DNA from 2 places in the Mesorhizobium koreense genome. Region 1 is predicted to be linked to the other one. Evidence: riboswitches for the same ligand, from Rfam matches in the RefSeq annotation. Region 1 holds a riboswitch; the other holds the start of a gene.

Region 1 (16,115 bases):
GATCATGCTTGCCACCTATTTCGGTGCCCTTGGAGACAATCTCGATACGGCGCTTTCGCTGCCCGTGGCGGGGCTGCACGTCGATCTCGTGCGCGCGGCCGAACAGTTGGAAGCGGTCGGCCGGCTCGCACGCAAGGAGATGGTGCTGTCGCTGGGTTTGATCGACGGCCGTAATGTGTGGCGTGCGAACCTGCCAGCGATGCTTGAGAAGATTCGGCCGATTGTCGCCGGCTGGCCGCCGGAGCGCATCGAGATCGCCCCGTCCTGCTCGCTCCTGCATGTGCCAATCGACCTCGAGCTGGAGACGGCGCTGGACGCGGACGTCAAATCCTGGCTCGCTTTCGCCGTCCAGAAGGCCGACGAGCTGGTTGTCCTGTCGCGTGCACTCGCCGACGGGAAAAATGTCGTCGCGTCGCAACTGGGCGCCTCGGCCAGGGCCGCCGCCGCAAGGGCGGCATCTCTCAAGGTGCATGATCCGCTGGTCGAGGGCCGTATCGCGGCAATCACGGGGGACATGAGGCGCAGGCAAAGCGCATTCGTTGAACGTGCCGGAAAGCAGGACAAGCGACTGGGCCTTCCCCACTTCCCCACCACCACGATCGGTTCCTTTCCGCAGACACCGGGGGTTCGCAAGGCGCGTGCAGCGCATGCCAGGGGCGAACTGAGTTTCGTCGACTACGAATCCTTCCTGAAGAAAGAGACAGCCGCGGCGATCCGCTGGCAGGAGGGCCTCGGCCTGGACGTACTCGTCCATGGCGAATTCGAGCGCAACGACATGGTGCAATATTTCGGCGAGCAACTGTCCGGCTTCGCCTTCACCAGGCACGCCTGGGTGCAGAGCTACGGCTCCCGTTATGTGCGTCCGCCGATCATCTTCGGTGACGTCTCGCGCCCGAATCCCATGACGGTGCGTTGGTGGCGGCATGCCCAGTCGCTGACGGCGAAACCGGTGAAGGGAATGCTGACCGGTCCAGTGACGATCCTGAATTGGTCTTTCGTCCGTGACGACATCGCCCGTAGCGCCGTATGCGAACAGATCGCTCTGGCCATCCGCGACGAGGTTTCCGATCTTGAAAAGGCGGGTGCCCGCATCATCCAGATCGATGAGGCCGCCTTGCGTGAGGGGTTGCCCCTGCGCAAGTCCGATTGGGCATCCTATCTCGAATGGGCGGTCGGATGCTTTCGCCTGGCGTCCACAGGTGTGGACGACGCAACGCAGATCCACACCCATATGTGCTACTCCGAGTTCAACGATATTATCGATGCGATCGCGGCCATGGATGCCGACGTCATCTCCATCGAGACATCGCGGTCGCGCATGGAACTACTCGATGCGTTCCGGAACTATCGCTATCCGAACGAGATCGGCCCGGGCGTCTATGATATCCACTCGCCCCGCGTTCCGCCGGTCGAGGAAATGCTCGACCTGCTGATCCTTGCCCGCCATCGGCTTTCCGACAGACAGCTCTGGGTCAACCCTGACTGCGGGTTGAAGACGCGCAAATGGGAAGAAGTGCGCCCGGCACTTCTCAATATGGTGGAAGCAGCAAGACAATTGAGAACACAAGCCAAATCGCCGACCGATGCACAGCGGGGAGAACGGAAGATCCATGCCTGAAGCACCTCCCTTCCGGGCCGATAATGTCGGCTCGCTTCTTCGCCCGGCCGCCGTCAAGGCGGCCCGCAAGCGCTTCACCTCGACCGGGGAAGGCAATCTGATCCGCGAGGGCGACCAGAGGCGCCTGCAAGCCAGCCTCAGTACATGACGCTCCTCAGAGATTCCTCGAAGATCGTTGCCAGGCACCTTCGCCCGCGACAGCCACAAGCAGCATACGCAGGCAGTGAACGTCCGGATGGAAATTCACGCGCCGATCGATCAGTTCGATTTGCTGCCTGGCCGCAGCTTCGATGTCCACGTCAGGCGGCAATGACAGCAGCCAGTCGGCGAACACCTCCTCGGGCGGCGGCAGCGGCGATATCCGGGCCATGGTTGCCCGGTCGATCCAGTGGCCGCGCGTAACGAGTTCTTCGCGACGGCGCCTCATGCTTCGATCTCGATCGGCGTAAGAGGCCTGGAACAGCAGCAGAGAATATAGCCCTCGGCGATCTCCTCATCGAGAATGCCGCCATTGTGGCTCATCTCGACCTCGCCGGAGAGCTTCCTCGTCTTGCAGGTGCCGCACAGGCCGAACTCGCAGGCGGCGGAAATGCGCACGCCGGCGCCGCGTGCGGCCTGAAGCACGGTCTGCCCGGGAAGGCACTGCGCCTCGACGTCGGAGGCGGCGAAACGGATTGCCACTGCCTCCCGGGTCGGAGCTTCCTGCGCATCGGCCGACGGTTCGTCCGAAAACGGCGGCGATACCGCCATCGCCGCTGGCCTGCCGAAACTCTCCTCATGATAATGGGCCATATCGAAGCCCGCGGTTTCCAGCATGTCGCGCACGGAACGCATGAAGGGCTCCGGCCCGCAACAGAAGATCTCCCGGTCCGGAAAATCGGCGACCAGCAGCGGCAGCAGTCTGTCGTCGATGCGGCCGCGGTGACCGAAGGACTTTTCGTTTCCCGAACGCTCCTCGACCAGGAAGTCGAGTGACAGGCCCGGCATGCGGTTGCCGAGCAGTTCGAGTTCCCTGCGGAAGATCACATCTTGCGGCCGTCTTGTGCAATTGACGAAGGCGACGTCCGTCCACGGCGCACAGTCGGAGAACCATCGCAGCATCGACATCATCGGTGTGATGCCGGAGCCGGCCGAGAGAAAGAGATATTTCGCCGCCGGATGATCATGATGCGAGAAGTCGCCGGCCGGACCATAGGCCTTGACATGATCGCCGACCCTCAGGTTCTCGAACATCCAGCGCGTGCCGACACTGTCCGGCTGCGCCTTCACCGTCACGGCGACCGAGAAGGGTCGCGACGGAGAGGACGACAGCGTGTAGCTGCGCATCAGCGGCTCTTCTCCAAGAGGCAGTTCCAGCGTCACGAACTGGCCGGGCTTGTAGCGGAACCAGGTTTGCGCATCCGAACGGAAGGCGAAAGTCTTCACTTCCGGCGCCTCGTCGGCGATGCCGATCACCTCCAGCACCTGAAGCCGATCGTCCCACGGCGTCATCTCGTCTAGATGGCGATAAAGGGAAAGCTCTGTCATGGCGTTCATGTCCGCCTCCTCAAGCGACGGAACGAAGTGCCGGCTCCGCGCCCTCGGCCAGCCGCCGCTCCATGAAGCCCGCATACCAGTCGACGAACTGGATCACGCCGCCCTCATGCAGTTCCGAATAGGGTCCCGGCTCATAGGCCGGCGACTTGATGCCGAAGGCGTTCTCCTCCACGATGCGCCGGTCCTCGTCATTGGTCATCGCCCAGACATGGGTGAGTTCGTCGACGGTGTAATCGACACCCTCGACCGCATCCTTGTGGACCAGCCATTTGGTCGTCACCGCCGTTTCCGTGGCGCTGATCGGCAGGACACGAAAGGTGGTCGCATGATCGACCAGGACGTGGTTCCACGTCGTCGGATAGTGGTAGAGCATGAGCGTGCCGATGCGGTCGGCCGAAACGGCATCGGACAGGTTCCTATGCACGGCCGGCTTGCCGCTCATCGTGTAGGAGACCGCGTTCCTTAGAAGCGGCGCACGCACGGCCCGATACTGGCCGGCCTCGTCGATGCGGAAGCGTGACGGCAGGCCTGCCCTCTCGCAGTGCGCCCAGTGCTCCAGCATTTCCGGATCGCTGTCGACGCTCGGCACGCCGGTGATGGTCGGCGCTTCCGGGAAAGTCTTGCAGAGTTCCGGGTGGTTCGCGGCGCAGTGATAGCACTCGCGGTTGTTTTCCCAGACCAGCTTCCAGTTGCCCTTCTCGATGATCGTCGTCTCGTGCGCGACCTTGGCCTCGGCAAGGTCATGCGGCGCGAAATAGGGCTCCATCAGCGTGCGGAACGGCGCGAAATCGGCAGGCTCGTCCGCAAGACAGATGAAGATGTAGCCGGCGACGCTCTCGCAGGCGATCGGCTTCATGCCGAAATCCGCCTTGCAGAAGCCGTCCGCCATCTGGCGCGCGAAAATCAGCGATCCGTCGAGGTCGTAGGTCCACTGATGATAGGGGCAGACCAGCCGTGCTGAACTCCCACGCTCCGCCGTGCATACCCGGCTGCCGCGATGGCGACAGGTGTTGTGCAGGGCGCGGATGGCGCCGTCGCGCCCGCGCACCACGACAATCGGATAGTCGCCTACCTGTAAGGTGAAGTAGCTGCCCGGCCTGGCGATCTCGCAATCATGGCCGACGAACAGCCAGTCGCGATACCAGATCAGTTCCATGTCCAGCCGAAAGAATTCCGGGTCGATGTAGAAGGGTTGTTGAAGGGAAAACCCTTGCCGGCGGCTGCCAAGCAGCCTCGGCATTTCGTTGCGCGCGTCCATGTCCGTCCTCGCAATTGGCACAAGGACTGAACTTGGTGGTGATGGAGGGGTGGATGGCCACGGGCACGACCGCCCGGAACGCTCCGCCTCTTGACCGCCCACCGCGATCAGTCGGTTTCAACATGTTCCAGGCTGGTTTCCGGACTCCGGAGCTGGCCTTGTCAGGCCTTCCCGACGCCTTCCCGGATCATTCGGATCCAGTGGCATTCGTCGGGGTTTTTCGCTCCGCTACCGTTGCGGGGGCAGCGCCGGCATCAACCGGCTTCCCAATTCTCCCTCCGGCCACAAGCCGGAGAGCACCTCGAACAAATCCATCACATCATGGAACGGCCTGGTGCAAGGTCGTGAAAGCGACACGCGCCGGGTGCGAAGGCGACAATCATATTCTCAGTCACGGGCGAGAGCACCGAGATCGCCATGATCTTGTTTCGTCCTCCTCGTTTCCCGGAGTGCAAGTTAATTCCCGGCCATTGGAATCGAGGCTGCTTTCTATCGCTCGGAAACGGATCGACCAGGCGCAGTCTCGCTCGACCCTCGGGCAAGAAGCCAATACGCTATATCGACCGTCCTGGCGGAAGGGGTCGGAGACTAATTTACCCCTGCTCGCGCTTTCGGCACCGACCTGCTGGCGAATGGCCCTTCCATCATTTGGCCAACCTCCTCGATCGGGACAGGGCGTCCTTTGAGGAAACCCTGAATCCAATGAATGTCCATCTGCTTCAGGACCATCATTTGCTGTTCAGTCTCCACACCCTCGATGAGCACGGCGTAGCCGAGATTGCGAAGAAGTCTTACCATGTCTTGCAGCAAGCCGGCTCCTCGCGGCGTGTCGGAGTCGTGCAGGAAGCTGCGATCGATCTTGACAACGTCGAACTTGAAACGGCGCAGCCAGGCGAGGCCTGCAAATCCCGTTCCAAAATCGTCCAGCCAGATTTGGACACCCAGACTTCTCAGGTGCTCGATATTCCTTGCGGCCCGCGCCTCGAGGAAAATGTCGCTGCCCTCTGTCACTTCGAGCGCGAGTTTCTGCGGCGAGAGTCCATGTCGGCCAAGAATATCGGTGATCTGCAGGGGAAAACCGGGCGTCCTGAGCTGAACGACCGACACGTTCGCCGTCACGAGCGAGCCCAACTCGTGCTCGACCATGTCCTTGCATGCCTGGTCGATCAGCCATGTGCCCAGTTCGACGATCGAGCCGTTCTGCTCCGCGGCGGGTATGAAAACCTCCGGACTGATGTCGCTGCCGTCCTGGTCGCGCAGACGCATGAGGGCTTCATGGCCAAGCACTTGCTCGGATACGATATCGTAGATCGGCTGATAGGCCACCGAAACGAGCCCCCGGTCGACGGCGACCTTCAGCAGGCGGGATAGATTTTCGTCGGATCTTTCCTGGTCGGTGGCCGCCGGGTCGTAGATCGACAACGTCGCACGGCCTGCGAACTTCGAGGCGTAGAGAGCTCGGTCCGCCTCTTGCAAAAGCACACGAAGCTCCATGCTTTTGTCTGCGCGTGTCAGCGTGGCGCCGACGCTAATCGTGACAATGTCATGGCCGTCGCTGCGATTGGGATGGGAGATCCGCAGGTTTTCGACGGCGCGACAAAATTCTTCCGCGACCACGCGGAGTTTCGATTCCCCTTCGATCCGGCATAAAACGACGAATTCTTCGCCGCCGTAGCGACCGGCAATAGCTTTGTGCCTGGATGCCGTCTCGGCAAAGGCATCCGCGAGCATCATTAGGCAATCGTCGCCGGCCTGATGTCCGAGCCGGTCGTTGAACGCCTTGAAATGGTCGACGTCTATGAGCAACACGCCGATTGCGTCGTCGCCGATGTCGCGACCACCCGCAGCCCACTGCTTGCTCAATTCCGAGAATTCGCGCGCGATCGCCCGCCGGTTCCTTAACCCGGTCAACGGATCCGTATTAGCGATTTCGCCCAGCTTTTCGCCCTTTTCCAGAGCAGCCCGCTCCTGAACCTGAGCGCGAAGAGTATGCAAGAATTCCTGATATCGCTCCAGACTGAGCCGCCATGAAAGGTAGAGCGACAAGATAAAGCAATTCGCAAAGTAGACGGACACTATCGCCCGGCCCACAATGTCGGCATTAAGCGAGAACAGCGCAGCCGCGATGAAGGCTACGGTCACCACGACCGAGGAGGCGATTGAAAGCCAAAGGCGAAAATTGAAGAAGAGATTCGCCCCGAGGATAAAGACCGTCCCGAACACCATGAAATAGGACAGCTCCGATTGATGGCTCGTGCCGATAGCAAAAGCGAGCCATCCGACGGCGCCGGCCACGATCGCCGACGCGGCGATGAGATGCAGGGTAGCGAGTTCTGCCCCCCGGCGAGCGCACACCTCGATAAGGGTAAGGAACCCCAGGCCAAGCGTCAGGCGAGTGAGGATGAGGCGCCCGGCGATATCCGGAAACAACAACCAGTCGAAGAGGCCATAGCCGATATAGCTGAGGACGGCCGCGGCCATCCCCCAGCGGAGAATCGTCCGGTTCCGATCCGCATATTTCCGCATGAGCAATGCCCAAAGCGTTGGATCGGCAGGCTTCCAGCGCGAACGCGCGGTAGCCTTGAAGACTTTTCGAGCGATGTCCTTCGACAGATGCATTGAAGCGTTCCTCGGCGGCTACCCCTTACGGTCGAAGTAACAAAGAACTGGTTATGCATCGCGATCGAATGGATCGCCCCGCACAAGAAAACCCGAATGTCGCTAACCGACCGTTAACCCCGTTCTCGACAACACGCGGCAAGCCTCGCCCCAATTTCGCGCATTATGTAAAATTTTACGAAAAAGCGTCGCACCTATGAGGTCGCGTGCCTATGCTTGTTCATTCGGCTACGGGGACATTCGATGGCGAAGGCAAAACTGAGATTAGACAAATCCAGTCTTATAACGTCCGACCTGATCCGGAAGCACGATCCAGTATCCGGACTCGCCCCAGATCCCGGCGAATTGCGCGAGCGGACCGCCCAACTGGCGCTTATCCTCGATCTTGCCTATCAGGGCTTCGCCGGCCAGCAGCCTGCTGCTCCCATCGTCGATCGTCTTGCGGGCAGGCTTCACGAGCTTCGCCGTGAAGCGAGTCCTGGCGTTTGGCGACAGCTCATTCCGCTCGCCCAAGAGCATCGTGTCGCAAAATATCTTTTGCAGGATCCATTCACGCGCTGGTCCTTTGAGAAGCCGCGTGGCTATTCGGGCGATGCGAGCTTGTTGGACATCTATTACAAGCACCCAAGCGCGGCCGGGATCGTGGCGTCGTCATCCGCGCTTGGACAGGAGATTTATGCCTATACCAGCGATGCTCCGAGTTCGGTGGCCGGGCGCGAACGACGGGATATATTGGCGAAGAGCGTCGACGAGACCGCCAACCGCATCGACCAGGCCGAGATTCTGGCGATTGCGTGCGGCCATTTGCGCGAAACAGAGCTTTCCGAGGCTCTTGCCCGGGGAAAATTGAAACGCTGGGTCGGCCTGGATCAGGATCCCGTCAGCGTGGCCGTGGTGAACCGTGATCGGGCCGGGAACGTGGTCGAGGCGAGGGACGGTTCCGTTCGCGGTATTCTTAGGCGCGCGTACAGCCTCGGTACGTTCGATCTCGTCTACGCCTCTGGTCTGTATGACTATCTTCCGCGCGCTGTCGGCGTTCGCCTGCTGCAAAGGTCAATGGAACTGGTCAAACCCGGCGGCAGGTTTCTGTTCGCCAATTTCAGCGACGAGATCACCACGGACGGTTACATGGAGACATTCATGGACTGGCCGCTCCTTCTCCGCTCCGCCGACGACATGTGGGACATCATCAACGCCGCGGTCGATAGGAATGTGGTGGAGGCAGAAGTCTATTACGGATCGAACCGGAACATAGTCTACGGCACGGTGCGCAAGCGCGAAGCGTGAGGAGGTGCGGCACCCTACGTCCTGCTGCTGATCTTCGGCATGTTTCTCGTCTGGCTGCAGCCCGGACTTGCTCTTTGGCTACCCGAAGCAGCCGGATTTGGACGCTGGATATCCTGGCAATCGATCGACAGGGTGCCCAGCCAGTCGATCTGAAGACGACAATCCCCCCGAACCGGCAGGACTCCGCATAGACTTCCCGTCGTGACGAATTGTCCTCCCCGGAGCCCGTCCAGACGATCGTTCTGTGCGTTGGCGTAGGCGACCAAGGGCGCCAGCGGGTCACCATTTGCATGGGCGGGACAAACGGCTTGTTTCTCGGTGCCGTTGATCTGGATTTTCATTAATGGCCGTGAGGCGGCTGACGCCAGCATGTCAAGCACGGCAGGATCCAGTTCGGGTCCAACCACATAACCACCATTGCCGAGTCGATCGGCCAGGAAAAGAAGGAAAGGCGCCTTGTCTCCTTCGTGGAGCCGCGGTGCAATCAGTTCGATGCCCAAGTGAACAGAACCGATGTGCGCGAGCACGTCCTCTCGCCCGTAGACTCTGTCCGGTGCAAGATCGGATTTGAGGCAAAAGGCAATCTCGACCTCGACTGCCGTCAGGTTCGGACAGTTGCAGGTTGCATGCCTGCTACTATCGGCTTTCACTAGATTCAGCAGCGGCGCCGCGACCGGAAGCCCGCCGGGACCGATAGCGACTTTCCATCCCGCAACAGGATGCCCTTCCACGGAAGCAGCCTGCACACGCATCACGTCCTCGACGCTCTCCGGCAGAAGCCCACGTGCTTCGATCTCGGGGAGGCCAATGAGATCGCCTGATTGGGCGAGCCCGGCAAGCAGACTGCCGAGTTGGTCCCGGATTGAAGAGGGGTAGGATTCACCCAATGCCGGGACCTTCAAACTCGGCAAGGGAATATTCCAGCCGATACAGCCCGCGCTGAGACGCCCCCTTCATCCCGTTGGCGACAAGATCCCCTTCGATAAGCTCGGACGCAGCGGTTTCGACCATGGACGCCGACGAGCCTTCGATCATCACGATCCAGTTTGGCACGCTCACCTGACGGCCTTTTCGTTCTGCCGTCTCGATACCGCTTGCGGCGGTATCCGCAATGCACAGATGCGCCCCGCTGATCCACGGAAGACGTTCGATGGCGCCGAGCCGCTCCACCAGATGCTTCTGAAGCGTTGTTCTTTCTCCTGCTTCGGCATCAAAACGAGCAGTCAGCATGTAACCGCCGTCGCCTGAGCCGATGGAATGAACGATGCCGCACACGCCCCGTTCGGTGTTGCGGAAGGCGCTGGTCGCTTCCCGCGTCCAGTCGGTCGGATTGTTGAGCCTCTGCAGATACCCAGGGCCGGAAAGAACCGTTTCATCCACCGCTTCGTAGAGCGTGAAATATTCGGGAGCGCCATGTTCGGCTATGTAGCGTCGGCCGCGATGGAACCCCGGTATGCCGACCCGCTCTGGAATATGCTGCCGGTTGTGCCACTCGATGAAGTTCGACCGCCCTTCGGGCGTGATGTCGTTCCAGATGGCAACGACTGCTTTTCCAAGGAGCGCCATTCTACCTCGCTTCAATAGGTGGCCCGGCCGCCTGAAAGGTCGAAAACGGCGCCGGTGCTGAAACTGCATTCTTCGGATGAGAGCCACGCAACCATCGCCGCCACTTCGTCCGGTTCAAGAAAGCGTCCCATCGGGATACGCGACAGGATGTCGTCAAGCCGTTCCTTCGGTGCGTCCCGGCTCATCGCCGTCAGGGAAGCCGACGGGGTGATCGCGTTGACGAGAATTCCGCTGGGCGCCAGTTCCTTGCCAAGGCTCTTGGTCAACGCAACGAGGCCCGCCTTGGCGGCACTGTAGGCAGCCGCCATGTGCATGCCCTCCTTCGCCTGGATGGAGGCCATGTTGACAATGCGCCCAAACCCGCTCCGAGCCGCGCTTTCGATCATCAACGGAACGAGCGAGCGACAGACGAGGAAAGAACCGAAGAGATTCACATCCAGGATGCGCCGGAACTCCTCGACCGGAATTTCCCAAGTCGGGTGGACGTCGCCGACGATGCCGGCATTGTTGACGAGGATGTCGAGCCGGCCATGCTGCTCTCGAAGAACGGCAGCGGCCCGCTCGACGCTCATCTGGTCGGTTACGTCGACTTCGACACCGTCACCGCGATCATCCTGCCTCAGGTCCCAGCGGACAATCGTTGCGCCACACGCTTCGAGCCGCCGGCAAATTGCCGTACCGAATCCGCCATTGGCTCCCGTCACCACGGCGATCCTTCCGGACAGATCGTATGTTGCCGCATCCATCACCGCGCACCTGCCTGCAAGGATACGTCGCGGGCGCACCATGACGCCCGCGACAACGCCGGCTATTTGCCGATGAACTCGTTGGTGAAGAAACTGTCCGCGGCCTTGTCCGTCTCGATATCCTGATACTGCTTCATCAGGTCGAGCGTCCGCTGCCAATCCGCCAGTTCCATCTGGCCGAGCGGCGCGTCCGGCTTCGACGGGGACGGTATCAATGTCAGCGAGACCTTCAACTGCGCCTTCAGCAGTTCGGGGTCGGCCTGGGGCTTGGCCTTTGCGGCGGCCGCCACCGCGGCGTCCGGGTCAGCCTTCGCGGCCTCCATCGATTTGAGGGTCGCCGCAACGAAGCGCTTTACGAGATCCGGATTGGACTTGGTCTCCTCGTCGTTCGCGATGATGGTGAGGCCCTGCGTGTTGACGCCGAGTTCGGCGAAAGAGAAGACCTTCTGGTCGAGACCTTTCTGGTTGAGGATGACAACCTGGCCCTCGAGGCCCGCAAGAATACCGTCCGCCTGCTTCTGAAGGATCGCGACGATCTTGCCTGGACCGTCGACATTCAGGATCTTTACCTTGCTCGCATCGACATCGTTCTGCTTCCAGATCGCCGGCAGCAGCGGCAGGGAAGCTTCCCCGGCGGTGGCGGCAATTGTTTTTCCTTCGACGTCCTTGATCGTTTTCACGCCGGAATCGGCACGGAACGACATGCCGTAAGGAGAGGTGTTCATGATCCCGAGCACCGATTTCACCGGCGCGCCACGGCTTGCTCCCGCGATCACGCTGCCGCCGTCCACAAGACCGAACGTATCGCCTCCAGTCGCAATCACCTGGACCGTGCGCGCCGATCCCTGACCCTCGCCGATGGTCAAATCGATGCCGGCATCCTTGTAGAAACCTTTCTCCACACCGAGGTAGAAAATCGAGTGGACACCGCTGAGCAGCCAGTTGAGGCGAAGGCTCACCTTGTCTGCCGCCAATGTCGGTGCCGCGGAAGCGACACCAAACGCCAGCGCAAGCGCCCCGGCGGCAATAGTCTTTCCAATCAGTCTCATGTCTAGGATCCTCCCGGTTAAGTCAGTTGCATGTGGGTCGACAGGCGCGGTCAGGCAGGGCTCTGGCCGACGGTGAAGTCGTCGCGCCGTTGCGAAACGTGCCATGGGATTGCCCAGCGCTCGATCAGTTCGACCACGCCATAAAGAAGAAGGCCGAGCACGCTGAGGACGACGATCACGGCAAACGACATGCTCGTATTCATATTGCCGTTATAGCCAAGGAGCAGGTAGCCGAGCCCGTTGTCCGAAGCGACGAATTCGGCAACGACCGCCGCGGTCGCCGAAAGCGCGGCGGCGACCTTGAAGCCGGCGAAAAGTGACGGCAGCGCCCCCGGCAACTCGACCTTCCAGAATATCTTCAGCCGGTTCGCGCGATAGCTCCTCGCGAGATCATAGAGTTCCGCCTCCACCGATTTGAACGCGACGATCGAATTGACGACGACCGGAAAGAAAGAAAGCAGGAACACGAGCAGGATCTTCGAGGGAAGCCCAAAACCCACCCATATGATGAACAGCGGCGCTATCGCGATCTTCGGGATGATCTGCAGCACCACCAGGAGCGGATAGAGGACCGCTTCGAACACGTGCGAATAGACGACGACAAGCGACACCGCGACGCCAAGGACAACAGCCATGAGGAAGCCCAGGATCATCGGCTCCAGCGTAAAATAGGCCGCCGGAAGAACGACGTGGAGGTTCTTCACGAGATCGGAAAAGACCCGGCTTGGTGCCGGCAAGATATATTCCGGAACCGCGAAAAGCCGGACTGCCAGTTCCCACGCCACGGCGGCGCCGACAAGGCTGATGATGGTGGAGGTCTGCCGCCGGATCGCCATTCCCATAGCTTTCGTCACGAGGCCGTAGCCAATATTGGAACGATGTTCCATATGGACTATCGTTCCGTCAAGTGGTAGCCGATCAAAAGTGCGGGCGCAGGGTAAAGTCTTTCGCCGGCGGAGGAGAAAAGGATGACAATGCCGGTGCAGCGGAATGATCTGCGAGGGGTCGTTCTCGACAATGTAAGCAAATCATTTGGCAAGGCCGGAGCTGCGATCCAGGCCCTGGAACGCGTGGACCTTGCCATAGGGGAAGGCGAATTCGTCGCTGTGGTAGGCCCGTCCGGCTGCGGGAAATCCACGCTCCTGCGCATGATATCGAGGCTTTCCGCGGCTACTACGGGGACGATTTCGGTTTTCGGCGACACAGGCACGCAGCCGCCACGGGGCATGAGCATTGTCTTCCAGAACCACGTTCTTCTGCCGTGGAGGACGGTCATCGACAATGTCCTGTTTCCAGCGGAGATGACATCGGCGAGCAGGGAGCAGTTGCGTCCGAACGCACTTGAACTCCTGGAATCCGTGGGCCTGGCTGAGTTCGCGGATCGATACCCACATGAACTTTCGGGCGGTATGCGCCAGCGCGTGTCAATCGCCAGGGCGCTGCTTCTCAAGCCGCGTTTGCTCCTGATGGATGAACCCTTCGGAGCGCTCGATGCGCTGACGAGGGAGCAGATGCGGATCGATCTTGAGGATCTCTGGCTCAAGAACCGGATGACCGTTTTGTTCATCACCCATTCGATCGACGAGGCAATATTGCTTGCCGACCGCGTGATCGTCATGACACCCAGACCGGGGCGTATCGACCGTGTGCTGGAGATAAAGCTGCCCCGTCCCCGCGGGCTGGCGGCGAAACGCGAAGCCGAGTTTCTGGAAAAGGCGGGGGAGGTCACAGACATATTCCTCTCCCGTGGCGTGCTGCATGGGAGAAACAGGGATCACACATGACCGAAGCCAATAGGAAATCAAGTGGGGCGGTCGACCGGGCTCTCGCGATGGTCGAGGTCATGGCGATGGCGGACCAGCCTCTGCGATTATCCGACATGGCGCATCAGCTGGATATTCCCAAGAGTGCCGCACATCGCATCCTGGGCACGCTGATCGACAATGGCTGGGCTCGCCAGAACAGCGAGAGCGAATGCTATGACCTCACCCTTCGCATGGCCCTCATTGGCCAGCGCCAGCTCAGGCGCCTGGAAACCGTCGACCTCAGGCAACCGATCCTCGACGATCTGGCTCAGCGCACCAAGGAGCTTGTGCGCCTGACGACGGTTCAGAACGGGACGCTGGTCTGGATCGGTTCCTCGCGCGGTCGCCGCTCGGGCCTTGTCTACGAACCCGACATGAATGAAAAGATCATTCCGTTCGCGACGGCAAACGGCAAGGCCTGGCTGGCTGGCATGCCGCGCGAACAAGCACTCCGGATCGCGATCGAGGCTGGCCTGGGACACGAGGAAATTGGGACTGCCAAGGCCATCGGCACGATCGAGGCTCTTGCAAAGGAATTGGATATGACCTCACGGCGGGGCTATGGCCTTGCGCACGAAGAGGCCGAGGCCGGCGTCGGAGCGATGGCGGTCCCGATCCGTGTTCGTGGCGCGATTGTCGGTACGATGAGTGTCGCCGCGCCTCTAACCCGGTTCTCCGAGGAGAGAATAGCAGAAGTTCTTCCGCTGCTACGCGCCGCGGCCGACAATATGTCCATTGCATGGGACGCTGTCTAACGCGGCCAGTCGGTCAGGCGTCCAGGCCTCGGTCAATACCGGAACCGGCAAAGAGATTGGCGGCCCAATCAACGAAGACGCGCAGCTTGTTGCCGAGATGCCGGTTCGGCGGGTAGACGACGTAGACCGGCAGCGGCTCGCGATGCCAGTCGGATAGAACAGGGCGAAGCTCGCTCTTGCCGATCGCTTCCCGGACCATGAAGGTCGGCGCCTGGACGATCCCAAGGCCGGCTCGCGCCGCCGACACGTAGGTTATCCCCTCGTCGACCGATACCAGGCAACGGCCCGTCACTTCGGCCTGTTCGCCGTCGCGGGTGAAGACGAAAGGCACCTGCCGGGCGTTCGGCGGACGAAAATAGCTGACGACCCGATGCCCGTCTTCAAGATCGCGCGGATGCCGGGGCTCCCCGAATTTCTCCAGGTAGAGCGGCGCCGCGCAGGTCACGAAACTTATCTCGGCGATCCGGCGTGCGATAAGGGACTGGTCGGAAAGCTGTCCGACACGTATGGCGCAGTCGACATTCTCCGCAAGGATGTCGATCTCCCGGTCCGAAACACCGAGATCGATCTGGATGTCGGGATAGATCTTATGGAACCGGCACAGCGCCGGAACGAGAATCATGCTCGCCAGCGCGCTTGACATCTCGACGCGCAATTTTCCCTTGGGGAGCGCCTGCAAAGACGCCATGCTGCCGTCCAGTTCGTCGATGTCGGCAATGAGCCGCTTCGAACGCTCGTAGTAGAGAGCACCGTCCGTTGTGACGAGGACGCGCCTGGTCGTGCGGTTGAGGAGCTTGGTGCGCAAATGCGCCTCCAGCCCCTGAATGAGCTTGGTGACGGTCGCCTTCGGCATCGAAAGGGAATCCGATGCCCGCGTGAAGGTGCCGGCTTCCACCACCCTGACGAAGGCGCGCATCGCCGCGAGCTGATCCACTGGAAACCTCCACGACTACATGCCGATTATTCACAGACAGAAACAGTGTAATCCGATCTTCGCTTCTTTTTCCAACACAAAAACAATCCCACTTGTTGCGGGCTGAACCGACACGCACCGAGGGCTGGGCGAACCATCCTGACAGTGAGTTGGCAGGAGCACATGCGATATTACCGCCGCCGATGGACCGGCGCCGGGTCTTCGCAGGCAAGAGTGGAACAGCGTCATGACCTTCAAAGAAGAGATCCTCGATTGCGACGAAGCGGGACCCGTTCCCGTGAGGGTCTATGTCGGCGACCGGTTGCCGGAGACGCCACCGCTGGTGCTGCATCTGCATGGCGGCCTCTTTCTAGGCGGCTCGCTTGCAAGCGGCGCGCGGGTCGCCGGGCAATTGGCCGATGCCGGCGCCATCGTGGTTTCCGTCGAGTATGCGCTGGCCAACGCCAACCCGTTTCCGGCCGCACTCAAATTCGTTTTCGACGTGTTGGAGGCGTTGAAGCGGCGCTGCGCCAAGTTGGCCAACCGTAAATCCTTTCTTTTCGTCGCAGGCGAGGAGGCGGGCGGCAATCTTGCGGCAGGCGTCGCCTTGATGGCGCGCGACCAGCAAATGAGCGCGCTTCGCGGGCAGATCCTGCTGTCGCCGATGCTTGATCCTTGCATGGCGACGCGGTCCTTCCGCGCCACGGAGCCGAGCGCGGGGCGATGCAAGTGGGCCGATGGCTGGAACCGCTATCTCGGCTTCGCCGCCAAGGCCTGCCATCCCTACGCGGCGCCGGCCTTGTCGACGAGGCTTGCCGGGATCGCCCCGGCATTGGTCATCACGGCCGAAGACGACCCGATGCGTGACGAAAGCCTGAATTACGCGCGGCGCCTGCGGGAGGCGGGTGTGCTCGTGCGCGAACATGTTCTGACCGGCCCGACAGGCTGGCCGGCCGCCTATGC
Region 2 (16,115 bases), 2.1 Mb from region 1:
GAAGCCGGCCCCCACAGGCCGAAGCTGCCCGACGAGGACTGGTCGTTCAGCACGCGGTAGATCGCATCCTGGATACGCTTGTGCAGGTCGGGATCGACCGGCATGCCGGATGCTTTCGAGAGCTGGCTGACATAGAGCAGGGGTAGGGCGCGGCTGGTGGTCTGTTCGGCGCAGCCATAGGGGTAGCGGTCGAGCGCCATCAGCAGCGAGGGGATATCAAGCGCGGCCGAACTGGAAACGCCGATGGAGACCGAGGCGCCGTCGAGCAGGCTCGCGGCGAGCAGTTCCTTGTCGATCCGGAGGCTGCCGCCATCGGCGGCGAGGCTGATGACGCGCCGCGTTGTGACAGGAAGCTGCGCCGGCCTGACCGGGAGGCTCAGATCCTGCGCGACCGAGAGGCCGTCCGCATGCGAAAGCCGTATATGGATGTCGGCCTCGCCGGTCGCAGTTGCCGTCAGCGGAACGGTCACCGTGGAGCGGGCGCCGGCGGCGAGGGTCACCTTTTGCGCCGAGGCCTGTCCGGTCGAAACCTTGCCCCCGCTTTCCACCGAGAGCGTGTATTCGCCGGCGGGGCCGTCCGTGTTGGCTATGTCCAGCCGCATCTGAGCCTCATCGCCGGGTGCCATGAAGCGCGGTAGGCCTGCCGTGATGACAACCGGATCGCGTACGATCACGTCGCTCGATGCATGACCGACCGCCGTCTTCGACCAGGCGGTTGCCATGACGCGCACCGTCCCGTTGAACTGCGGCAGGTCGAAAGAGACGACGGCACGGCCGTCGTTATCGACCTTCACCGGGCCGGTGAAGAAGGCGACGAGCTTCTGCGTCGGCGGCGAGCCTTCGGATGCCATCTGCGCACCGTCGCCGCCGGTACGGATGCGACCCATGACCCCCGCGGAACCGTCGATCAGCTTGCCGTAGATGTCGCGGATTTCCAGTCCGAGTTGGCGCTGGCCGTAATACCAGCCGTCCGGGTCGGGCGGTGTGTAGCGGGTGAGGTTCAATATGCCGACATCGACGGCCGCGACCGTGACATAGGCTTCCTCGCCCGGCGTAAGACCGCCGAGCTTGACGGGGATCGTCAGCGGTCCGCGTGGTTCGACCTTGGCGGGCGTTTCCAGCGAGACATCGAGCTTGCGCTTGCCGGGATCGACTTTCAGCCATTTGATGCCGATGGCGCGCATCGGCATTCGCGAGGCCTGCGCCTCGCCGGGCCGGTAGAGCGTGGCGGTCACATAGGCACCGGCGCCCCAATCGCCCTCGACCGGGATATCGACTGTCGCACCATCGGCCGGAACTGAAGCCGTTTTCGTGGCAAGCAAGCGGTCGCCGCCGACCGTCACCAGCACCTCACCGGCGAAGCGCGGCGATATCTTCAAATGCGCCGTATCGCCGACAGCATAGCTTTCCTTGTCGAGTGCGATCTCCAGCGCATCCGGCGTCTCGGTGCTGGAGGCGGCAACGTACCAGCCGGCGTCGAACTCGACGCTGGAAGCCGGCCCGTCCGCTTGCGGACTCTCGACCTCGAGGCGGTAGCGGCCCCAGCCGACGGGCGCGGAAACCGAAGCCTCGCCGCTCGCCGCGACATCTACATGGCCATCCGAAACTTTCTGCGTGATATCGATCGGCTCATAGCGCCACGAGCTGCCGTCGCGATACCATTGATAGTTGCGCACGAGCTTGACCAGCGACCAGTTGAGCCCCTGCACGTCGATCTTCTTGCCCTCGGGGTCGACGGCGATGACGCTGAATTTCGCGATCGAATTCTCCGGTACGGAGCCGTCGGCGGAGGCAGGCCGGATACCGATGCGCGGGCCGTCGGGCTGGACGTCGAAATCGAGCCGGCGCTCCACCGCGCGGCCGCTGCCTTCGCTCATGCGCATGACGAGTTGGGCATTGAGCAGCCTTGTCGTCGAGGGCAGGTTGTCGAGCGATATGTCGAAAGACGATTTGCCCTCGGCGTCCGTGACGGGCAGGTCGTTCAGATCATAGGCTGTCGCTTCGGTATTCTCTTCCTCGGCAAGCCCGAACTGATATCCGGGAAAGGCTTTCCAGTCGCGTTTGGTCATGACATTGACCTCGCCCGCCAGCGACAGGCCGGCGCCGGGCGCGCCGTAGAGGAAGCGCCCGACGACATCGACGGGAAGATTCTCGCCGGGAACGAGGGTCGTTTCTCTGGTTGTCATGTCGAATTCGATACGGTCGGGCACGAAATCCTCGACCAGGAACATCTTCTCCGCGACCGGCTCCTTCTTCGGATCGGTATAGATACGCATGTTCCAGGTGCCGCGCATGGCGGCCGTAGACAGCACCAGATCGACCGAACGGCCGCCAAGCGAGGCGTCATCACTGACGATGCGCCGGTCCTCGACGCCGTCGGGCCGGGTGAAAATGAAGGTGAGGGGCAGGTTCTCGATGGCCTTTGCCGCATCGTCGCGCGCGAGCGCTGCCGCGTGGACCGTCTCGCCGGCGCGGTAGATGCCGCGCTCCGTCCAGGCGTAGACGTCGAGCGCGCCGGGTGCCGCGCGCCCTGTCACGCCGCGGTCGGAAAGGTCGAAGCCTGCCTTGGTCATGTCGAGGAAGACGAAATCGTCGCCACCCTTGCTGGCCGTCAGCACCGCCGGCGTCATGCCGCCTTCGCCGCGCGAAAGCCCGGCGCTGAAGACGGCGTGGCCATCGGCATCGGTCTTCGCCGTGCCAAGCACTTCGTTGTTCTTTGCGATCAGCTTCAGTTCGACATCGGCAAGCGGTTTCGCCGAGCCAAGGGAGCGGGCGAAGACGTTTAGCCCGTCCTGCCCGGCGAAGGTCGAAAGCCCGATATCGGAGACGACGAACCACTGCGTCGCTTGCGCGTCATAGCTCTCCTGCGCGCCGGTCGGCGTCGCTGTCAGGATATAGATGCCGGGCTTGCGGCTAGGTAGTGCCTCGTCCACCGGGAAACTGGTCACCACTTCCTTGTTGAGATCGGAGGCGATGTCGATCTTTCCCTGCCACACGGCATTGCCCGTCCTGTCGGCGATGTCCTCCGCGCTGTAGCGGCTCAACTGGTCGAGGAACTGGTAGCCGGTCACGAGATCGGCGAGCGAGCGGTCGTTGATACGGTAGAGCTTGAGGTCGGCCGAGCTGGTGTTGACGGAAACCAGCGGGATGCCGTGGCGTGCCGTGCCGGGCAGAATGAAGTTCTGGCCGGTGAAGCGGATGAAGGGCGTGCGGTCGCGCACATAGACATTGAGGACGATCGGGGCTTGCAGCGTCTCGCCGATGGCGGCAGGCAGGCCGGAGCGGAAGGTCACTTGATAGCGCTTGCCGTGCTCCAGCCCTTCGACGCAGATCTGCTTGTCATTGGCGGTGATCGCCTTCGGCGCCTGCCCGTCGACCCTGACGAAGGGCGCGTAGTCGACGCCTTCCTTCACCAGCGGGTCGGAGAATTGCGCACAGACGCGTGGCGTCTGGTTGTCGGAATCGACCGTGTTGTTGACGACGCGGAAGCCCTTGCGCGCCTTGAGGTCGAGATAGGCGGCCTTGACGGCGGCATTCGGCTGGAGGGCGAGGCTCGCCTCGTAGGTCTGGATCGCCGGGCGGAACGCCTCCCGCTTTTCGAGCGCCGGCGCCAGCACGGCAAGCGCGGTCGCCCGGTCGCTCGTCGTGCGGGAGGTCAGATAGGCGTTATAGGCGGCGGAAGACGCCGCCCTCTTGAGGCTGTCTTCGTCGGTACTGTTGGCCGGCTTTATCGCAAGCGCGGCGCGCACGAGGCTCGTCCACAGCGTGCTGTCATCAGGCGATATGGTGAGTGCGTCGGCGTATTTCTGCATCGCCGCGCGCGGGTCTGTCAGCATGACCGCGTCTGCCTCGGTGACAAGCGCGTTCAGGCCATCCGAGGCCGCGGGTGTGGCGGTCGTGACCTGCTGGCGGTAGTTGATCGCCTCGTCGGGGAGCCAGTTCGGCAGGAAATCGAGCTTGGCGGGCGCGCCGATATCGGGCTCGCTGGTCAGGTCGACGACCTTGCCTGCGACCGCGCCGTTGAACGGATTGAGCGTGCGGTAATCGGATTTGAGGAAGCACCAGCGCGCCTTCGAGTTATAGGTGAAGGCACGGCAGGAACGGTCCGCCAGGCAAGCGGATTTGCACTGGTCGAGACTGAAGTTCTGCTCCGAGCGCAGGTCGAAGCCGAAATAGTCGGAGTTCTGGGTCGTTACGATTGTCCGCGCACTTTCGGCAGCAAATGCCGGACCAGTCAAGGACAGGAACAGGCTTGCGAGAAAGAGGAAAAAGCCGTGAGCCGCGCGCAATCGCATGCCTGCCTCCAATGCTGCCGCCGTCCCTTTTGACGATGATGATGGTTCGAGCCGCGATGTCAATTGAGGCACGTCGCGAAGGTGGCGCGTTACCGCCGAAAGCGCACGGTCGCGGCGAAGGTGAGCGTGCGGCCGCCGATGCCGTCGGGCGGCGGCGGATAGGGCGAGGCGCGCTCTGCGGTCGCCCTTGCCGCGTCATCGAGGACTGCGGATCCCGAGCTTCCGGCAAGACGGGAGGAGAGAAGCCGCCCGCTCCGATCGATGGTGATCGCGATGCGCGCCGCGCCGGTGACTCCGTTGCGCTCGGCCTCGGCCGGATAGCGCTCAAAGCGCTGGACGTGGCTGCGCAGGCGGGCGGCGTAGGCCGCCTTCTCGCCGGCACTGGCGCCGCCGCGCGAAGCGACCGAGCCACGCCCCGCCACCTTGCCCACGCCTGAGGAGGAGGGGCGATCGGCGGTCTTGCGGGTTTCTTTCGGGGCTTGCACGGCCTGATGCTGGCTCGTTTTGCGATCTGTGTCAGGCTTCGTGTTGCGTTGGCTCCGGACAGGTTCTACGTCCTCCGACACCGGTACCGGCTTTTCAGCCTTCCGTATCGGGTTCGGCTGATCCGGTGCTGGCGCGGGAAGCGGCGCCACCCCGGGGAGCGTGACCGGCAGTTCGGCACCATCAGGAATCTGCGGCGCGGCATCAGGTAGCTTGAGGGCAGGGGGCGGGACGGCTTCCACAACCTCCGTGGCGGGCCGAGCCGGCTGTTCGGCCTCAGTTTTCGGCGGCACTTCCGGTAGGAGCAGGGCCGGCGCCGGAACCTTTTCTTCCGCTATTTGCCGGGTGGCGAGCACCTTGGGCGCATCGAAGGCCGGAGGTTCGGGCGGCAGGGAAAGCTCCGGCTTCGGTACCTCGACTGCCGTGGTTGCGGCAGGCTGGGTCGTCTCGACATCGGGTGGCGTCGGTGGCAGGGAAAGCGCCGGCGACGGAACGGAGACCGTTGCTTTATCGGGCTCCACTTCGTCAGCCTCGTCGGCTTCGGTCGCCGCTACTCCAGCCAGCGAGGGATCGGTGCTGGGGTTCGGAGGCGCATCGACGACGATCTCGACCGAGATCGCATCGGTCTCTGCCTCGACGCCCGGCTGGGTCAGGAAATGCGCGGTGAGCACGAGAGCAGCGGCATGAACCGCAAGCGAAAGCAGGACGAGCAGGGACGGGAAACGGCGGTGATTTGACCGAGGTGGTGACACGGTTTCATCGGCCGGATCGACGGTGGGAGGAGTGGGCGATCCCGCAACTTTCCCGGCTCGCGGCTCCGCCTCGACCGGGGCCCCTGAACCCGTTTCCGCCGGCTCGTCCGCTACGATGGACGGCCACAGCGCGAGGAAGCTGCTGCTGTCTGCGGCTTCTTCGAACGGTTCGAAGCTCGGCCAATGCTTCATCGGCGCGCCTCGCGAGTTCCCGCCGCATTGGCCAGCGCCACCGGCGCCAGGATCATGCCGCCGGAATCGTGGTCGATATGGGCGACGATGCCGAACACTTCGCCCAGCCGTTCCGGCGTCAGCACGTCGGCGGGCGTGCCTTCGGCCGCCAGCCTGCCTTCCTTCATCAGGAGGATGTGGTCGCACCAGCGCGCGGCGAGCGTCAGATCGTGCAGCGAGACGAGAAGCGACCGCCCCTTCGCGGAGAGCTTCCTGAGGCCGGCCATCATCGTCATCTGGTGCGCCGGGTCGAGGCCGGATGCCGGCTCATCGGCAAGCAGCACCGGCGTGTCCTGCGCGATGGCGCGGGCGGCAAGGACGCGCGCCTGCTCGCCGCCGGAAAGCTCGGTCGCCGGTCGCTCCGCAAGGTCGGTGACGTCCATCGTCGCCATCGCTTCGGCACATAGCGCCCGGTCGTGGTCCAAGAAGGCCCTACTCATTCCCTGCCAGGGCATCCGCCCGAGCCCGACCAGATCGCGGACCGTAAGCGGCCAGCTTATGATGCGAGCCTGCGGCAGATGCGCGATCAGCCGGGCACGCTCGGCGTAGGAAAGCTGGCCGAGGTCGCGTCCGTCGACGGTGATGCGGCCGGTGCTTGCAAGCTGGCCGGCCAGCGCCCGCATGAGGGTCGATTTGCCGGCGCCATTCGGGCCAAGCACGCCGGTGATCGTGCCGGGCTCCAATTTGAGGCCGACCCCGCTTACCACGCGGCGGCCGGAAAGATCGACGGAGAGGTCTTCCGCCTCGATCATCAGAACAACTCCCGCCGCGAACGGACGATGAGCCACAGGAAGAAGGGTGCGCCGATCAGCGCGGTGACCACGCCTACGTTGAGTTCGTGCGCGGAAACCGCGATCCGGGCGACGATGTCTGCAGCAAGCAGGAGGATCGCGCCGCCCATGGCGCTCGGCAGGAGAAGACTGGACGGCATGCGGTTGGTCAGCGGCCTCAGCATATGCGGCACGACCAGCCCGACGAAGCTGATGGCGCCCGTGACGGCGGTGCCGGCGCCGACGGCAAGCGCCGTGCCGGCGATGACGAGAAGGCGCGTGCGCTTGCGGTCGATACCGAGGCTTTCCGCACCCTCCTCGCCGAGCGAGAAGGCGTCGAGCGCGCGGCCGGTGGCGGCGAGCAGTGCGCAGCCCGCGATGATCAGCGGCAGCGCGATCGCCACATGCATCATCGAGCGGTCCTTCAGCGAGCCAAGTAGCCAGAAGATGATCTCGTAGCTTGCGAAGGGGTTGGGCGAGAGGTTCAGCGCCAGCGAGGTCAACGCGGCGGCGAGGCTCGACAGCGCCACGCCGGAGAGGATCAATGTCAGGGTCGAGCCGTGGCGGGCGGCGATGGCGAGGAGGATGAGGACGGCGAGGAAAGCACCGGTGAGCGCGCCGGCCGGCAGCGCATAGAGCGATGCGCCGGCAAGGCCGCTATAGAAGATGACGACCGCGCCGAGCGACGCCATGGCCGAGACCCCGACGATGCCCGGTTCCGCGAGGGGGTTGCGCAGGAAGCCTTGCAGCACCGCGCCCGACAGGCCGAGCGAAGCGCCCACCGCGAGGCCGAGCAGCGCGCGTGGCAGCCTGATCTCTCGCATGATAATGCGGGTCGCCTCGTCGCCGCCGGCGATCAGCGCCTTTATGGAGGTGATCGGCCCGAGATGCGCCGGGCCGATCAGGAGCGACAGCACGAACAGGATCGCCATCAGCACGGCCAGCGCCAGATTGAGGCGGAGCGGGCTCATTGTGTCGGTGTCCCCGATGACGAGCACGGCGAGACCTGCTGGCGCACTTTGGCCAGCGCTTTCACCGCCTCCAGCACGAAAGGGCCGCCGCAGGACCACGCGCCTTCCGGCACGAAATGGCCGAAGCGCGTTCCCTTCAGCGCGCGCAATGCCGGATCTTTCAAAGTGAGGTCGGCGAGCGACGGCGCCTCCGAAAGCTGCTCCGGCAGGATGACGATGTCCGGCTTGTGCTCGATCAGCAGTTCGAGCGGGAAGGGGGTCATGCCGGCATAGCCGAGTTCGGCGGCGAGGTTCCTCAGGCCGGCTGCGCGCATGGCGGAATCGGCGAGCGTGCCGGCACCCTGCGAAATACCGTTCTGGCCGTAGGCGATGGCGGTCGGCGCCGGGCCGCAGACGGAGGCCTTTATCGCATTCAGGCCGGTCTCGAAATTCGTAGCCACCGCTTCGGCCTTTGCCTCGCGATGCAGGATCTTGCCCATGCGACGGATCTCACCGGGGATGGTGTCGAGTGTCTGCGCGTAGGCGAATTCCTCGACATGGAAGCCGAGATGCTTCAGCAGGTCGGTCGTGTTGTGCAGCGTATAGGTGCCGGTCACCACGACGTCGGGGCGGGCGAGGAAGACCTCCTCCGCCAGCCCGCGATTCTTCGGATATGCGGCGGCCTCCGCGTGCATGAAGGAAAGGCCGGGATCCGAAGCGAGGTCGGAGATCGACACGATCTGGCCGGGCGCGGCAAGCGTCATGGCAAGCTGGTCGGTGCAGACGTTGAGCGACATGACGCGCGGGAGATCGGCCGCGTTGGCGGGGAGGACAAGACAGAGCATGGCCGAAAGCGCAAAGAGCGCTCTCCTGCGAATGCTATTGCCTCGCCCGCCCATCTAGAATGTTGCCTTGAACCCGGCGAAGACGCCGAGGCCGGGCGTGCCGTAACCCTTCACGACCTCGTATTTCTGGTCGAGCAGGTTTTCGCCGCGCAGATAGATTTCGGTCGCCTCAGTCGGCTTGTAAGAGACTTTGGCGTCGACCAGAACGTAGTCGTCAAGCGGCACGTTAACGAAAGTGCCGAAGGAAGGCGAAATACGGTCGACGGTGTTCAGCACTGTGTGGACCACTCCGGTGACCGCCCATTTCTCAGCTGGCCTGACGGTCGCCGCGATGGCGAAATCATGTTCCGGGATGCGCGGGCGGCGTTCGCCATCCGGCTGGCGCGTATGCGTATACGTATAGGAAGCGCCGAGATCGAGCCAAGAAGTCGCGGCCCAGGAAAGCGAGACCTCGACGCCGTTGCGATGGGTCGTGCCGGGGAGCTGGACGTAACGCGACGTAGTATAATCGTAATCGATCAGATTGTCCGTATCGAGCATGAAATAGGTGACGTCGCCGACGAATCTGCCGTCAAGGAAGGTCTGTTCGACGCCGATATCGAAGCTCTTGCTCTCTTCGGGGCGGAGAGCGGAATTGCCAGCGAAGGGATCGTAGAGCTCGTAAAGGCTAGGTGAGCGGAAACCCGTGCCGTAGGAGGAGTGGAACCGGGTCCCATAATCGGGAAGCGAATAGGATCCGGTCAGCCGGTAGGTCGTATGGCCGCCGAACTCGCTGTGCTCGTCGTGGCGCAGGCCGGCTGTCAGGGTCAGGTTCTCGACCGGGCTGACGACGGCCTGTCCCCACAGGCCGCCGATGTTGAACGATTCGTTGGTATCGGTGCCGAAATTGTCGGTGGCGTGGGCCGACTGCCGTTCGTAATCGGCGCCATACTGCAGCGTCAGCCAGCGGCTGGCCTCGAAGGAGCCCTGATACTCCGCCTTGGTGCGCTCGCCGCGGAAGTCAGCATCGTAGGGCCCGAAGATCGAGACGCTGTTAAGTCCCCTGTCGATCTGCGAGGCTTGCACGGCGAACGTGTTCTTCAGCCTTCCGTCGAGAAGGTCGAGATTGAAGCCGAGACGGGCGGCCTTCTGCTGCGTGTCGAACCTGTTGAAGGTGTTGTCGGTCGGAGGGTTGCCGCTGTCGTCGTAGTCGCCCTTGGCATTGATGTAGAGCGCCGCGCCGAAGACCGAGAAATAGTCTGTGATCTGCTTTTCGCCGGCGAAGTTGATGTTGAAATCCTGGAAGCCGTCCCGTTCGAGATGCGAGGGATTGCTGTCGACCGCGGGCGCGCCGTTGACCAGCGCGGCCGATATGCCGGCGGTGTCGAGCCCGTAGATGCCGAGCGCGGCCTTGCCGGTATCGTCCGCGCCGCTGAGCGAATAGCCACCGCGCCATGTACCGAAGGACCCGCCTTCGCCGGATATTTCCTGGTGAATGCCCGGCTCGATCCCCGTCAGGGTGGAAATGCCGATCACTCCGGCAATGGCGTCCGAGCCATAAAGGGTCGATTGCGAGCCCTTGAGGACCTCGACGCTACCGATCCCGCCGATCAGCAGATTCTGATAGGGCGTCTGCACCTGTGTCGAGGTCGGGTCCGAGATATCGATGCCGTTGAATAGTGTCTTGATGTACTTCTTGTCGGCGCCGCGCAGCGACAGGCTCGATTCCTGGCCCATGCCTCCGGGTGAAGACACATTCATGCCGGGCACCAGCGTCAGATAATCGTTGAGCGTCGCCTTCGATTCCTTGTCGATATCCTTTTTCGTGATGACCGTCACCGTCGACCCCACCTTCGACTTCTCGGTCGGTGTCTTGTTGGCCGTCACCACGACCTCGCCGATGTCGAGGTCCTGGGCGAGCGCGGGCGCGGCGCCGGATGCGGCGAGAATGGCTAGAACGGAAATGGTGTTGCGAAAGTTGATCTGCATGCGTTCCCCCTGCCGCGAATGCGCGGTCAATGGCCTGAAACAGCCGGTGGGAACGATCTGCCTGTACTAGCAAAAGTCCCGCCAGCGATGACAACGTCACCACTGCGAGAACACAGCCCCGGAAGCACCCCGCATCCGGTAGGTGACGGCCCAAGGCAGGTTTCCTGGCTCGCGCTTCATCGGCAGGCCGGCCTTCCCGGGCGTTCGCCCAGTGGCGTAGTCGGCATGCCTCAGCGCTCACAGTTGCGGGAGCAGCTACGGCCGGGACCTCTCCGATCCTTCCGTATTCCCTCTTAACCCCGGCCGAACCCGGTCCGGGGCACCTCGAGCGTGGGAAAAGCAGTAGCAACCGGCGGGGAGCACGTCAAACGGTCTCGTGGCCGGCCATGCCGATCGCGGTTCGCCTGAAAGCGACGGGCAGGGGCGGAAATCGTCCTCAAAGTTGCGGATTTGCGTCACTCTTGTCGCAATTGCAGCATCCGGTCGGGTATCGGTGTTGCACATTCATTCGTGATTTCCGCTGCGGCACCGCTTTTGACATCATGGGCCAGATGCGGAATGCTAGGGGAAGAAAGCCAAACAATGGGAGATGGCAATGACGATGTACAAGAGTAACGGCGACCGCGTACCCGCGGTGGTCGAGAAGTTGGCGAAAGCCACGAAGGCGGGGGAGGTGGATCGCCGCGAATTCCTCGCCATCGCGAGCGTCATGGGCGCTTCGACGGCGATGGCCTACAGCATGATCGGGCTCGCCGATCCGACGCCGGCCCAGGCAGCCGAAGAGACCCCGAAGAAGGGCGGCGTCCTCCGCTGCGCCATGTCGGTCAAGGCGCAGAAGGATCCGCGCACCTATGACTGGTCGGAACTCGCCAACGCGACGCGCACCTTCCTCGAGCCGCTGGTGAAGTACACGACCGAATACACGTTCCAGCCCATGCTGCTCGAAAGCTGGGAGGTGAACGACGACGCCACCGAATACATCCTGCACGTGCGCAAGGATGCCGAATGGAACAACGGCGACAAGTTCAACGCCGACGACGTGATGTATAATCTCCTGCGCTGGGCCGACAACAAGGCCGAAGGCAATTCCATGGCGGCCCGCATGGGCGGCATGGTCGATCCCAAGACCGGCAAGGCACGCGACGGCGCCATCACCAAAACCGACGACTATACGGTCAAGCTCAAGCTGCCGGCTTCCGACATCTCCATCATCCCGAATTTCGCCGACTATCCGGGCCTGGTCGTGCACCGCGACTACGAGAAGATGGGCTCCGACATCATCAAGAACCCGATCGGCACCGGCGCCTTCGAACTGGTCTCCTACGATGTCGGCTCAAAGGTCGTGGCGAAGCGCCGCGAAAAGGGCAAATGGTGGGGTGGCGAGGCTCACCTCGACGGCGTCCAGTTCATCGACTACGGCACCGACTTCAACGCCTACGTCAACGCCTACGACGCCGGCGAGATCGACACCGACTATCAGACGATGGCGGACTTCATCCAGATTCTCGACGGCATGGGGTTGGTGAAGTCGGCGGCCAAGACGGCTACCACGATCGTGGCGCGCACCAACATCCTGCATAAACCCTATGACGACCAGAAGGTGCGCAACGCACTGCAGATGGCGGTCGACAACGCGGTCGTGCTGCAGCTCGGCTATAACAATCTCGGCACGGAGGCGGAAAACCATCACGTCGCGCCGATCCATCCGGAGTACTACCCGCTGCCGAAGAAGAAGCGGGACGTCGAGGGCGCCAAGAAGCTCATGACGGACGCCGGCCAGATGGATTTCGAGCACGAACTGATTTCGGTCGACGAGGACTGGCACAAGAACACCGGCGATGCCGTCGCCGGCCAGTTGCGCGACGCCGGCTTCAAGGTCAAGCGCACCATCCTGCCGGGCTCGACGTTCTGGAACAACTGGACGAAATATCCTTATTCGACCACCAACTGGAACATGCGGCCACTCGGTGTCCAGGTTCTCTCGCTCGGCTACACGACGGGTGCTGCCTGGAACGAGACAGCCTACTCCAATCCGGACTTCGACAAGAAGCTCGGCGAGGCGCTGGCGATCGCCGATCCGGAGAAGCGCAAAGAAGTGATGAAGGACGTGGAGCAGATCCTCCAGGATTCCGGCGTCATCATCCAGCCCTTCTGGCTCACGATCGTGAACCACTCGACGAAGCAGGTGAAGAACAACCCGATGCACCCGACCTTCGAGATCAACTACGAGAAGACCTGGCTCGATCCCGACGCCTGACGACTGACGCAAAAAAAACAAGGGGGAGCGGCCAAGCTCCCCCGCTTGACGGTTCTCTAGGCCGGTGCCGTCCGGCCTTGAGAGAGGGGGAACGCAGACATAAAGCAAACCCAAGCCTTGAGGAGGGGCATAGGTGCTATCTTTCATAGCCAGACGTCTGGGGGTCATGGTGCTTACCATGATCTGCCTGACGTTCGTCGTCTTCTATCTCGTTAATCTGGAGCCCAACCTCAAGAAGCTTGCCCTGACTCAAACCAACAGCCGCGCGACACAGGAGCAGGTCGAAAGCTGGCTCACCCGCTACGGCTATCGCGATCCGTTCCTGAAGCGCTATGCCGAATGGATCGGCCTGTGGCCGAAGCAGCCGGCGCGCGACGAGGCGGGCAAGCCGATCCCGCGCTTCTCCTATTGCGGCGAGACGGTGGAGCCCAGGCTCTCGGGCGTGCTGGAAGGCGATTTCGGCTGCTCCACGAAATTTCGCACCAAGGTCAGCAACAAGCTTTTTCCCGCGCTTGAGGCGACCGGCATCCTGATGTTCTGGGTGATGATGGTGATGATACCCGGCGCACTCATCATCGGCGTCCTTGCCGGCATGCGGGAAGGGTCGAAGACCGACCGTACGCTTTCGATCCTGGCCATCGGCAGTACGGCCACGCCGGAATATGTTTCCGGCGTCATTTTCACCGTCATCTTCGCCACCTGGCTCGGCTGGTTCAACGGCTCCGCCGCCAGCGCGACGTTCAAGGGCATTACTTTCGTCAATTTCACGCTGCCGGTGATGACGCTCGCCATCTACGGCATGGGCTACATCGCCCGCATGACACGCGCCTCGATGGTCGAGGTGATGACGGCGCAATATATCCGCACGGCTCGCCTCAAGGGGCTGAGCTTCAATGCGGTGGTGATGAAGCACGCGCTGCGCAATGCGCTGATCGCGCCGTTCACGGTCATCATGCTGCAATTCCCGTGGCTTTTGACCGGCGTCGTGGTGGTCGAGATCATGTTCCGCTACCAGGGCTTCGGCTATACGCTGGTCGAGGCGGCCGGCAACAACGATATCGACCTTCTGCTTGGCTGCTCGCTGGTGTCGGTCTTCATCGTCCTCATCACGCAGCTCATTTCCGACATCGGCTATGCGCTGCTCAATCCGCGCATCCGCGTGCAATAGGGGGAAGGGCCATGCTCCAGTTCATTTCCCCCACCGATATCGTCATCCACATCCTTATCTACCGGCTGTGGCCGGTATGGGTCTCGATGGCGATCCTCATGGGCGTGAGCTATCGCTACCGCAAGCGGCTTGGCCTTTACGGCCAGCTTTACGATAGCGGCGTCGGCATTGCCGGTATCGCCATCCTGAGCTTCTGGTTCTTCACGGCGGTATTTTCCCACTACGTCTCCCCGTTCAATCCGCTCGAGCAGATAGCCGTCATGCGCAACGCGCTGCCGGGCGCCATCGAGCCGAAGAGCGGCTACCCGTTCCTGCTCGGCGGCGACAAGCTCGCGCGCGACGTGTTCAGCCGCGTCGTCGATGGCAGCCGCATCGTGCTTCTCATCGCGCCGCTGGCGACGCTGGTGGCGCTCACCGTCGGCATCACGCTCGGCCTTCCAGCCGGCTATTTCGGCCGGAAGACGGATTCGTTTCTGTCCTTCCTGGCCAACCTCGTGCTTGCCTTCCCCGTGATCCTGCTCTTCTACCTGCTGGTGTCGCCGGAGATCGTGGAAACGGGATTGCCGCGAGCGACGGCCGGCGTCTTCTTCGCCTTCCCGATCATCCTCGCCTGCATGGCCTTCGGCACGCGTTACATCGGCAGGCCTGTGCTTCTGGCAGTCCAGCTTCTGGTCGTGCTCGCCATCACCTATTGGCTCTATTCGACCTTTGTCTTCTTCAACGATCCGTTCGGGCTGATCCAGGTGACCCCGAGCACGCTCAACATCTTCGTCGCCGTCGTGTTCGCCTCTTCGCCAGGCGTCTTCCGCATTGTTCGCGGCCTCGTTATGGACATCAAGACGCGCGACTATGTGGCAGCCGCGCAGACGCGCGGCGAGAGCCCGTGGTACATCATGGTCTGGGAAGTGCTGCCCAACGCACGCGGACCCCTGATCGTCGATGCGTGCCTGAGGATCGGGTATACGACGATCCTTCTCGGTACGCTCGGCTTCTTCGGCCTCGGCATGCCGCCGGAAAGCCCGGACTGGGGAACGACCATCAAGGATGGCAGCCAACTGCTGCGCGCCTTCATCCATCCGGCGCTGCCGCCGGCGATCGCGCTGATGTCCTTCGTGCTCGGCCTCAATCTCCTTGCCGACGCGTTGCGCGAAGAGTCACTGAAAGACTGACGGAGCCGATGCCATGAACGCCGTTCAGCCGATCGTCGAGATCGAAAACCTCTCCATCTCCTTCTTTACGCGGAAGGGGGAGATTCCCGCCGTCATGGATTTCTCCTGCACGGTCATGCCGGGCGAGGCGATGGGCATCGTCGGCGAATCCGGATGCGGAAAGTCGACCGTGTCGCTGGGCATCATGCGCGATCTTTCCAATATCGGGAAGATCGTCGGCGGACGCATTCTGTTCCAGGGCCGGGACATGGGCGAACTGTCGGAAGACGAGCTTCGCGCCATCCGCGGCAACAAGATCGCCATGATCTACCAGGAGCCGATGGCGAGCCTGAACCCGGCGATGAAGGTCGGGCAGCAGTTGATGGAGGTGCCGATCATCCATGAGAAGGCCTCCAAAGAAGAGGCCTACAGACGCTCGCTGGAGATGTTGCGGGCGGTGAGGTTGCCCGACCCGGAGCGGATGATGAAATCCTATCCGCACCAGCTTTCCGGCGGCCAGCAGCAGCGCATCGTGATCGCCATGGCATTGCTCTCGAAACCGGCGCTTTTACTGCTCGACGAGCCGACCACCGCGCTCGACGTGACGGTGGAAGCGGGCATCGTCGACCTCGTGAAGGGGCTCGGCAAGGAGTTCGGCACGTCGATGATCTTCGTGTCCCATAATCTTGGCCTGATCCTGGAGACGTGCGACCGCATCACGGTCATGTATTCGGGCGAGGCGGTAGAGACGGGTACCGTAAAGGACGTGTTCGATCGCATGCGGCATCCCTATACGCAGGGGCTTTTCCGCTCGATCCCGCTACCGGGGGCCGACAAGAACACGCGGCCGCTGGTGGCGATCCCAGGCCAATTGCCGCTGCCGCACGAGCGGCCGAAAGGCTGCAATTTCGGCCCACGCTGCCACCATTTCGTGGAGGGTGTGTGCAACGCCGCCGAGATTCCGATGATCCCGGTCAAGGGCCACGAGAACCATTTCAGCCGCTGCGTGCGCTTCAACGAGATCGACTGGTCGGCATTGCCGGAGGATGCGACGAAGAAGAGCGAGCCGATCAAGGCCGGCGATACCGTGCTCAAGATCGACGATGTGCGCAAATATTACCGGGTTGCCGCGAACGAGGTGTTCGGCGGCGGCGAGGCGCGCGTGGTCAAGGCCAACGAGACGATCAGCTTCGAGGCGCGCGAATCCGAAACGGTCGCCATCGTCGGTGAATCCGGCTGCGGCAAGTC

What was found. A riboswitch is a leader RNA that binds a small molecule or an ion and turns the genes downstream of it on or off. The one in region 1 is predicted to bind cobalamin.
Region 2: linked by a shared signal. The riboswitch ahead of RBH77_RS13040 (TonB-dependent receptor plug domain-containing protein) and the one ahead of RBH77_RS02840 (aromatic ring-hydroxylating oxygenase subunit alpha) in region 1 are both predicted to bind cobalamin.

What each region holds. Positions count from the first base shown of each region.
Region 1 is NZ_CP134228.1:609,374-625,488, forward strand. It holds gene metE (5-methyltetrahydropteroyltriglutamate--homocysteine S-methyltransferase) at 1-1,618, shown strand, start outside; gene RBH77_RS02825 (hypothetical protein) at 1,611-1,766, shown strand; gene RBH77_RS02830 (hypothetical protein) at 1,773-2,045, opposite strand; gene RBH77_RS02835 (FAD-binding oxidoreductase) at 2,042-3,145, opposite strand; gene RBH77_RS02840 (aromatic ring-hydroxylating oxygenase subunit alpha) at 3,165-4,412, opposite strand; cobalamin riboswitch at 4,526-4,731, opposite strand; gene RBH77_RS02845 (putative bifunctional diguanylate cyclase/phosphodiesterase) at 5,001-7,031, opposite strand; gene RBH77_RS02850 (class I SAM-dependent methyltransferase) at 7,275-8,318, shown strand; gene RBH77_RS02855 (2-keto-4-pentenoate hydratase) at 8,333-9,229, opposite strand; gene RBH77_RS02860 (DUF4286 family protein) at 9,198-9,953, opposite strand; gene RBH77_RS02865 (SDR family NAD(P)-dependent oxidoreductase) at 9,896-10,630, opposite strand; gene RBH77_RS02870 (ABC transporter substrate-binding protein) at 10,693-11,679, opposite strand; gene RBH77_RS02875 (ABC transporter permease) at 11,730-12,566, opposite strand; gene RBH77_RS02880 (ABC transporter ATP-binding protein) at 12,648-13,463, shown strand; gene RBH77_RS02885 (IclR family transcriptional regulator) at 13,511-14,239, shown strand; gene RBH77_RS02890 (LysR family transcriptional regulator) at 14,253-15,173, opposite strand; gene RBH77_RS02895 (alpha/beta hydrolase) at 15,400-16,115, shown strand, end outside.
Region 2 is NZ_CP134228.1:2,739,684-2,755,798, forward strand. It holds gene RBH77_RS13015 (alpha-2-macroglobulin family protein) at 1-4,295, opposite strand, end outside; gene RBH77_RS13020 (TonB family protein) at 4,385-5,722, opposite strand; gene RBH77_RS13025 (ABC transporter ATP-binding protein) at 5,719-6,513, opposite strand; gene RBH77_RS13030 (FecCD family ABC transporter permease) at 6,513-7,502, opposite strand; gene RBH77_RS13035 (ABC transporter substrate-binding protein) at 7,499-8,326, opposite strand; gene RBH77_RS13040 (TonB-dependent receptor plug domain-containing protein) at 8,381-10,294, opposite strand; cobalamin riboswitch at 10,432-10,636, opposite strand; gene RBH77_RS13045 (ABC transporter substrate-binding protein) at 10,890-12,551, shown strand; gene RBH77_RS13050 (ABC transporter permease) at 12,685-13,719, shown strand; gene RBH77_RS13055 (ABC transporter permease) at 13,731-14,888, shown strand; partial or broken gene RBH77_RS13060 (dipeptide ABC transporter ATP-binding protein) at 14,902-16,115, shown strand, end outside.